2 regions of the Alkaliphilus sp. B6464 genome follow, and region 2 is predicted to be linked to the other one. Evidence: a T-box and tRNA genes for the amino acid it is inferred to sense, from the RefSeq annotation. Region 2 holds a T-box; the other holds one or more tRNA genes.
What was found. A T-box is a leader RNA that pairs with one kind of tRNA and senses whether it is charged. The one in region 2 lies ahead of metG (methionine--tRNA ligase), so its partner is inferred to be a tRNA-Met.
Positions count from the first base shown of each region.

Region 1: it has a tRNA-Met gene. The T-box ahead of metG (methionine--tRNA ligase) is inferred to sense a tRNA for this amino acid. The anticodon was not compared.

Region 1 covers NZ_CP058557.1:564,814-569,660, reverse strand. Annotated here, with positions in the region: rRNA gene HYG84_RS02615 (23S ribosomal RNA) at 1-930, shown strand, start outside; rRNA gene rrf (5S ribosomal RNA) at 1,102-1,218, shown strand; tRNA gene HYG84_RS02605 (tRNA-Asn) at 1,224-1,298, shown strand; tRNA gene HYG84_RS02600 (tRNA-Leu) at 1,306-1,394, shown strand; tRNA gene HYG84_RS02595 (tRNA-Met) at 1,470-1,545, shown strand; tRNA gene HYG84_RS02590 (tRNA-Glu) at 1,550-1,624, shown strand; tRNA gene HYG84_RS02585 (tRNA-Ser) at 1,707-1,795, shown strand; gene HYG84_RS02580 (aspartate aminotransferase family protein) at 1,913-3,331, shown strand; gene HYG84_RS02575 (shikimate dehydrogenase) at 3,336-4,418, shown strand.
Region 2 covers NZ_CP058557.1:3,226,292-3,231,138, forward strand. Annotated here, with positions in the region: gene HYG84_RS16475 (M55 family metallopeptidase) at 61-885, opposite strand; gene metG (methionine--tRNA ligase) at 1,222-2,847, opposite strand; T-box leader at 2,921-3,173, opposite strand; gene HYG84_RS16485 (terpene cyclase/mutase family protein) at 3,279-4,196, opposite strand; gene glpK (glycerol kinase GlpK) at 4,497-4,847, opposite strand, start outside.

The DNA of each region.
Region 1 (4,847 bases), 770 kb from region 2:
AGGCGTAACGATTTGGGCGCTGTCTCAACAATAGACCCGGTGAAATTGTAATACCAGTGAAGATGCTGGTTACCCGCGACAGGACGGAAAGACCCCGTGGAGCTTTACTGCAACTTGACATTGGATTTCGGTGCTACATGTACAGCATAGGTGGGAGACTTAGAAGCTGGGACGCCAGTCTCAGTGGAGTCATCGTTGGGATACCACTCTTGTAGTACTGAAGTTCTAACCATAGACTGTGAATCCAGTCTTGGGACACTGTCAGGTGGGCAGTTTGACTGGGGCGGTCGCCTCCCAAAAAGTAACGGAGGCGCCCAAAGGTTCCCTCAGCACGGTCGGAAATCGTGCGTAGAGTGTAAAGGCAAAAGGGAGCTTGATTGCGAGACATACAGGTCGAGCAAGGACGAAAGTCGGGCTTAGTGATCCGGTGGTTCCGAGTGGAAGGGCCATCGCTCAACGGATAAAAGCTACCCCGGGGATAACAGGCTTATCTCCCCCAAGAGTCCACATCGACGGGGAGGTTTGGCACCTCGATGTCGGCTCATCACATCCTGGGGCTGTAGTAGGTCCCAAGGGTTGGGCTGTTCGCCCATTAAAGTGGTACGCGAGCTGGGTTCAGAACGTCGTGAGACAGTTCGGTCCCTATCCGTCGCGGGCGCAGGAAATTTGAGAGGAGCTGTCCTTAGTACGAGAGGACCGGGATGGACGCACCTCTGGTGTACCAGTTGTTCTGCCAAGAGCATCGCTGGGTAGCTAAGTGCGGAAGGGATAAGTGCTGAAGGCATCTAAGCACGAAGCCCCCCTCAAGATAAGATTTCCCACTCCGTAAGGAGGTAAGACCCCAAGAAGACTACTTGGTTGATAGGCCTAGGGTGTAAGTGCAGCAATGTACTTAGCTGATAGGTACTAATAGGTCGAGGGCTTGACCAAATATATTCTAACATTGTATAGTTTTGAGGGAATAATTTTCTCTTGACATATTACTTATTAAAGTGGTATGATTAAAATCCAGTTGAAATACAACTTGATTTTAATTTGAAGGAAACTCGGCTAACGCTGAGTACTCCATTCACACCAAATCAAAGATTTGGGTGATTGCAATATCGTGGCAATAGCGAAGGGGTCACACCTGTTCCCATACCGAACACAGTAGTTAAGCCCTTCAGCGCTGATGGTACTTGGCGGGAAGCTGCCTGGGAGAGTAGGTCGCTGCGATATTATGTTCCAGAGTAGCTCAATGGTGGAGCACCCGGCTGTTAACCGGTAGGTTGGAGGTTCGAGTCCTCTCTCTGGAGCCATAAGTGTGCCGAAGTGGCGGAACTGGCAGACGCACAGGACTTAAAATCCTGCGGTCCTTCAAGATCGTACCGGTTCGATTCCGGTCTTCGGCACCATTTTTAAAATGAAACTCAGCTAATGCTGAGTATTCCAATCAAACTAAATCAAAGATTTAGATGATTGAAACATATCGCGGGGTGGAGCAGTTGGTAGCTCGTCGGGCTCATAACCCGAAGGTCACAGGTTCAAGTCCTGTCCCCGCAACCATTTTGGCCCCTTGGTCAAGCGGTCAAGACACCGCCCTTTCACGGCGGTAACAGGGGTTCGATTCCCCTAGGGGTCACCAAAATAATATATAGATAAAGCTGGAGTAGAACTTACCTTAAAACAAGGAAAGTCTTGCTGCCAGCTTTATTAAATTTAATAATGGAAAGGTGTCCGAGTGGTCGAAGGAGCTGATCTCGAAAATCAGTGACTCCAAAAGGGGCCGTGGGTTCGAATCCCACCCTTTCCGCCAAAACTATTGACAAGAGATAATATTATCTCTTGTTTTTTTATTATATGGAATAGAAAAACCATAAGCTGGAAAAACTCATTAAATATACAAATAAATATATTATAAGGGGTGTAGCTTATGGTACAAGAAGTCATGAGTAAAGAAAAGGAGCTTATTTCTTTAGATGAAGCTTTAAATCTGGAACAGAAAGATATTGAAGAAAACTATCGACAACATATTAATTTGCATTTAACTAGACTTTTAAAAATGTTAGGTTTTAATAAAACTTTTGTAAGAGCAAAGGATATGATGGTTTGGGACAAAAATGGAGAAGAATATTTAGATTTTCTTGGTGCCTACGGTGCTTTAAACATTGGTCATAACAACGATGCTGTAATTAATGCCATAAATAGTGTAAGTCATCTACCCAATTTATTACAATCTGGAATGCATAGCTTACCAAGTGTTTTAGCACGAAATCTAGCTAAGATAACACCCGGAGATTTAAAGTATACTTTTTTCTGCAATAGTGGTGCGGAGGCTGTAGAAGGAGCATTAAAATTAGCTAAGATTGCAACTGAAAAATCTAGGATTATTTATTGTAAAGGGGCATTTCATGGTAAATCAATGGGAGCTTTATCTGTTACTGGAAGAAATAAATATAAAAAGTACTTTGGTCCGATGGTTCCATTGGCAGTAGAGGTATCTTATGGAGATATTAATGAACTTAAACTTGTATTAGAAAAATATGATGATATAGCAGCATTTATTGTCGAGCCTATACAAGGAGAGGGTGGAATTATTGTTCCGCCAATTGGATACTTAAGAAAGGCAAAAGATATTTGCTCACAATATGGCGTGCTCTTAATTGCAGATGAAATACAAACGGGCTTTGGAAGAACAGGATACTGGTTTGCATGTGAGGCCGAAGGGATGGTACCAGATATTATGTGTATGGCCAAGTCTTTAGGAGGAGGTATTATCCCAATAGGAGCCTATATCGCGAATGAGGATGTATGGAAGAGAGGATATGGAACTATGGATAGATGTTTGCTCCATACTTCCACATTTGGTGGCAATACATGGGCATCGGCAGCAGGTATTTCTACTATAGAATTTATTGCGGAGAATAACTTAGAAAACGAAGCTTTGGAAAAAGGAAATTATATAATTAGTAAGTTACTAAGATTAAAGGATAAGTATCCTTTATTAAAGGAAGTAAGAGGAAGAGGTCTAATGATTGGATTGGAGTTTGACACTATAAATATACCTCTAATGGATCGAGTAATTACTAACAATACAAGAGAATTAGTTGATGAATATACTGGAGGCATAGTAGCTAGTGAGTTAATTAATAATTATAATATTATTACTGCTTATACTTTGAATAATCCGAATGTAATTAGAATTGAACCACCTTTAACGGTTACATATGAGCAATTAGATAAGTTAGTTAGTTCATTAGAAGAAATATTGATGAAAAACAGAAGTATTGGAACCATAGCACTAAATAATACTAAAAATCTAATTAAATCTGTTTTTAGTGGAAGGAGATAATAATATGAACAGATTCGCATTTTTAATCCATCCTATAGAAATAGATGATATTTATAGAAAATATAAATATCTAAAGATACTACCAAAAATGATGACTGAAAAAGTAGTTAGTAATGTATCACCTTCAGTTATCTCAAAGATCACAGATATAAAAAGTGAATCTCAAGAAGCTGAAGGCTGGTTTATTGGTGTACCATTAACTTCTAGTATGATGATGAATATGCAATATAAGTATGTTCTTAAAAGGATAATTGACTCAGGAAGAATAGCTGAAAAATTAGGTGCAAGAATAATAGGGTTAGGAGCATATACATCCGTTGTAGGAGATGCGGGAGTTACAGTTGCTAAAAACTTAAATATTGCTGTAACTACTGGGAACACCTATACAGTGGCCGCTGCTTTTGAAGCTACTAGGAATGCATGCAATTTATTAGGGAAAAATTTACAAGAGAGTGAAGTTGCTATTGTAGGCGCTACAGGTTCTATTGGAAAGGTTTGTGCTGAACTAGCATGTAGAGAAGCAAAAAAGGTTATTTTAGTAGGTAGAAATATACAGAGGCTTATTGGGATTAAACTGGAATTCCATCAAAAGTATGGCTATAGGGTAGAGGTAGAGTGCTGTACTAATGTAAGTGATGGTATTGAGAACGCAGATGTAGTTATTACTGTAACCAGCAGTGTTGATGATGTTATTAAGGCAGAATATATTAAAAGTGGTGCTGTTGTTTGTGATGTAGCTAGACCTAGAGATGTTTCGAAGTTAGTACAAGAAAAGCGTAAAGATGTGCTAGTTATAGAAGGTGGAGTAATTGAAGTTCCTAAGGAAGTAAATTTTAATTTTAATTTTGGATTTCCTGAAGGGCTATGTTATGCATGTATGGCTGAAACAATGATTTTAGCTTTAGAAGGTAAATATGAAAATTTTAGCTTAGGCAGAGAAATGCAAATTGAAAAGGTAGATGAAATAAATAAGTTAGCAGAAAAACATGGTTTTAAGGTTGCTGGGCTTAGAAGTTTTGAAAAAGTAATAGACGAAAAATATATTGAAAGTGTTATTGAGAACATGAAAAAAGTACACAATATATAGTTAAGAACTTTTCTTCTCCTGTTGAATAATATAGATAATAATATAAGTGTTTTGAGAGGAGAAATTATGATTATTAAAAATAAAAAAACTAAAAGCAGCTTATTATTTTTCTTTTTACTCTTAGCTATAATATTTATGAAAAGTGGTCTGTTTGATAAAGATGATACTAGCTTCTTATTTTTCTATTTATTATTAGTTGTTCTATTTTGTGGATTCTATTCTAGGTAAATCAGGTTAGAACACCTGATTTTTTTGTAAAATAACTTATTTACCATAAATATTTGATATAATATTAATTGTTAATAGCGAATAACTATAAAACAAAGATAGTTTGTTAGAAATTTTTATTTGATTTCTAATCATATTTTAATCTAACATATCATATTATATTATATTAAGGTCATGAAATTATAATATTATAGGACTATA
Region 2 (4,847 bases):
AATATTGTTCTAAATATAATGGTTTCTATATATTAACTTTTTAGCCAAAGAGATATTATTCTATATCAGTGTGCTTGCAGCTAAGGTTGTTAATGCCGCTCTCATTTTGTAGGCTTCAATCAGATCCTTGGCTACATACTTTACTCTGTTAGGCTCGATTAACTCTACTCCTGGTATAAACAAGGTAGCCTCCGCCAGCCCACTGTTTAAGAAAGCAACCTCTAACTCGACTTTTCCCTCTATCTTGCGTGGTGAGATTGATTTTAATTTATCTGTTAATGTTTTTTGTACTTTTTCTTCCATCAATCTATGTACTTTTTTAGGTTGAATACATCCAGCTGTATATCTACTATGGGCATTTTTTACAATAAGTGTCTCTATTTCTGGATTAAATTCTTTTACTTGTTTAGATAAAATATCATCTCCAGATACAAGAACTACAGGTACATTGTATTGCCCAGCTACTAAAGTATTAAACTCAAATTCGCCTACAATCTTGCCATTTATTTTTACTTCTGATATAACTATCCCATAATAAGTATGAGCCAAAACACCTGAAGTATTATGCCTAGCATGATATCCTATTAAAAGAGCTGCATCGTATGTATGGTCAATTCCCTCCATCATTCCCAAAAGTTTTTGGTTTCCAGATATAAGCACTACATCCTCATCTAATTCTTCAATCAATAGGTTAGTCATTGGACCATGAGAGTCATTTACTAATATTGTGGTCGCTCCTGCTAACTTCGCTCCCTTCGCTGCTGCATTTACTTCGTCTGTCATCAGTTTTCTCGCTCTATTGTAGTCATATCCTTGTGGTGATGTATGTGTACCATTAACTACACCACTAATACCTTCAATATCTGCAGAAATATAAATTTTCATAAATTATCCCTCTTTCTTTTTTAAATTCTTATCATTTAATACGCTTATAATTTTAGCGAATTAATAAAATCTTCTTAGATCTATTTTAAATATACTTTGACATTTTTTTAGAAAGTCCTTTATGTAAAATAGGAAATATTTTTTATTATTAAAAAATGTATATAGTACATTTACATAAAGATAGTACTTTTGATTATACTAAGGCTAAATATAATATACTGGAGGTTTTTTAATGTCAATATTATATATAGCTTCATATAGATTAATAATACAAAAGCTTAGTTAAAGTAATGTTATATATTTGTAATGTATTTGCTAATTTAAATTAAGAACTAGTTAAGCCTTACTTAATTTAGCTAATTCCTCTTCGGCTAATTTTTTATCTAATCTTTCAAATAAAATACCAAAGGCACCTAATTCGATTCCTGAAAGTAAAGTAATAGGTTCCCATGTATTTTCTTTATAACCTAGCCATTCTTTAATTTTTTGAGATGATGATGGCAAAAATGGATTTAATAGATTTGCAATATTTATTATACTAAAAATACAATTATAAATTGTATTACTACAATCATCTTCCTCTGTGTTTACCGTAATCCAAGGTGTTTTTTCATCAAAATATTTATTTATGCTTCTAATAAACTCAAAAATTTCTTCAATAGCTGACCTTAAGTCTCCATTTTCTATCTTTGAGCCTACCTCATTATAAAGTGTTTCTATATTCCTTATTATTTCCTTATCTGCCTCTCCTTTCGGTATACTATTATTAAAATACTTTTTAATAAAAACTAGAGTTCTATTTACTAAATTCCCATAGGCTCCAAGTAGTTCTCCATTATTACTATTTATAAACTCTCTCCATGAAAAATCCGCGTCTCTTTTTTCAGGCCCATTTGCTATTAAAAAATATCTTATTGCATCCACATCATATCTTTGAATAAACTCCAGAACCCATACTGCCCAGTTGTTACTGGTTGATATTTTCTTTCCTTCAAGGGTTACATACTCACTAGATATAATTTTATCTGGCATTTTTTTGTAGCCTATTCCATTTAAAAGGGCAGGAAAAATAATTGAATGGAACGGGATATTGTCTTTGCCGTGGATGAAGTAAGATGTTGTATCTTTTCTCCAAAATTGTTCCCAATCCAATTTGTTTTCAGTGCCCCATTTTTTGCTCACCGTAAAATATCCTAATACCGCATCTATCCAAACGTAAACCTTCTTATCTTCATATCCTTTTATAGGAATATCAATTCCCCAAGGCAAATCCCTAGAAATAGCTCTATCTTGTAAACCTTCATTCAAATATCTCTCTGTGTTGTTAAGTGCATTTATTCTCCAGTTTTCTTTAGAAGCTTCAAGATGAGCCCTTAATCTATCTTGAAATTTAGATAATTGAAAGAATAATTGGCTTCCAGCTTTTATCTTTGGCTCATTCCCACATAATTTACATTTTCTATCCTGTAGATCTAATGGGTCTAGAATAGTAGAGCAAGCATCACATTGATCTCCCCTAGCTATATTTTTACAAATGGGACAAACTCCCTCAACAAATCTATCAGGTAAAAACTGATTGCAGCTATGGCAATAAAGCTGTTCTACTTCTTTTTGGTAAATAAGCCCATTATCGTATAATAAACTTATAATTCTTTGTACTTCTTCCTTATGATGCGCGTCGTCAGTTCTAGAATAACAATCGTAGGAAAAACTTAACTTTTCAAAGCAATACTTAAACTCGCTGTGATATCTATCTGCAATTTCTTGAGGTAATACATTCTCATTCTTTGCTCTTATAGATATGGGTGTGCCATGACAGTCACTTCCCGAAACATATAGTACATCTTCTCCTTTTGCCCTAAAATATCTTGCTATTACATCACCAGGTAATAGTGCAGCTAAATGTCCTAAATGCAAAGAACCATTTGCGTAAGGCCAAGCTCCTCCAATAAAAATACTCATATCCTTTTCCTCCTCTTTATTTAAGATATAATTGTAAAAAATAAAATAAAAAACTCCCACTCCTAAGAAAAATCTTAGGAACGAGAGTTATCTTCGCGTTACCATCCTAATTTACTGTACTTCACAGTACAAGCCTCTTCAAGTACGTCACAGATCGTGATTATACTCTATCACTATAACGGGTGAACCCGTTGCAGCCTTAATTAAAATAATCTCGGTGCACAGCTCCAAGGCCATTTTCACTTTAATATCCTTTGCCCCTTCTCACCAATAGGGGCTCTCTGTAAAAGTATTCTTAAAGCTACTTTCCTTTTCTTCGCGTTTAAATTGATTTTTACTAATTGTATCCTATATTGTATGAATTGTAAATATATTTTATACTCATTAATTATACAAAAACAAATATATAGGAAATGTATCTTAGTTTTATACTATTTTTCTACTTTACTATATTTGTCTAGAATAGTTAAAGCATTTAAAGTTAAGACTCCTATCCACTCATTATATGCGGGCTTTAAATCTTCCATATAAAAGCTTTCTCCCCAAGGTGGGTTTATTCTTCCGTTGCTTTCTAATTGTTTTATAATAAAATCTAAATTATCTATTATTTTTGATTCCTTAATCTCAAACTTACACATATCTGGACTACTTACAAAGTCCACTGGTGTTGGTACATATTCTATCCATTTTTCGTCTTCATATTCAATAAGTTGTTCTATGGCTGCTTGTATCTTATTTTTCAATCTCTTTTGAAGTTTATTAGGTAAAACTCCATATAACTTTATATAACAAAAGATTTCATTCTCTGAGTAAAATTCCTCTTTATTTTCCATATAATCAATTGCATATTCTATTAAGCTATCTACATCTAGCTTTTTTAAATATTCTCTATACTTGTATAAGTATGCTAGTATTTCAGCAGATGGATTTCCCCAGTTTTCATCTATTATACTCATTTCATACTCTTCATTATAATGCCACCAAGGAGCATGTGAAAAATTATTTACTTCTTTAGGTACAGCAAACCAACCATTTCTATTTTTATCAAAGCATGACTCTAAATACCTTATTGCTTCTTTTATCATTTCCTTTGCCTCTTCTGATTTATCTAATTTGGATAAATGTCTAATTCCAACTAAGGTTGCCATTGGTGAAGAATAAGGCAGTCTAAAATCTGATTCTAATCCATGTCCAAAACCACCATCTACATTTTGAAACTTCTTTAATTCATTTATTATCTCTTGTTCAGAACCATCATAAAAATATTTTTTAAATAGACTTTTTTCTAATGGTCTTCCATATTCAATAATTGATTTGCTAATTTCTTTTAAATGGTCTTTACTTAACATCCCCAACCATACCCCCTTAACATATTTTCCGATTTATGCCACGGCTATTATATTGCATTTTATTATAATTCAAACAAACTGAAAAATCAAACTAGATTATTCTATTATCTAAAAAAAGAGAAGCGTTAGTCTTCTCTTTTTTCTACAATATTGTATTTTCTAGACTTAACTGGAAAAGCTTTCGAATAAAATAACGGCAAAGAATAGGTATATCTTCTTTCCTCTCTTAGTGAAGGCAACTGAAAATTCGGCTATTGCTAGCTCAATGCTCCATGGGGCACTCAACTTTTTATTGATTTTTTAAGAATAAGCTACACATTCTTCTTCCATTGCTTCCTCATCTTCTTCCCCTTCCAATTCCCACTTCAAGGCACGGCTCACTGCTCGTTTCCAGCCTTTATATAACTTTTCTTTTTTAGCGTTTTCCATAGTCGGACTAAAAACGGTATCCACATTCCATTTATTAGCAATCTCATTTTTATCATTCCAGAAGCCTACAGCTAATCCTGCAAGATAGGCAGCTCCTAGAGCAGTTGTTTCTGTTATCTCAGGTCTGTCTACCTGAACTCCTAATATGTCCGCTTGAAACTGCATTAAGAAGTTATTGATAACAGCTCCACCATCGACCTTTAAAGACTTTAAGTCGATACC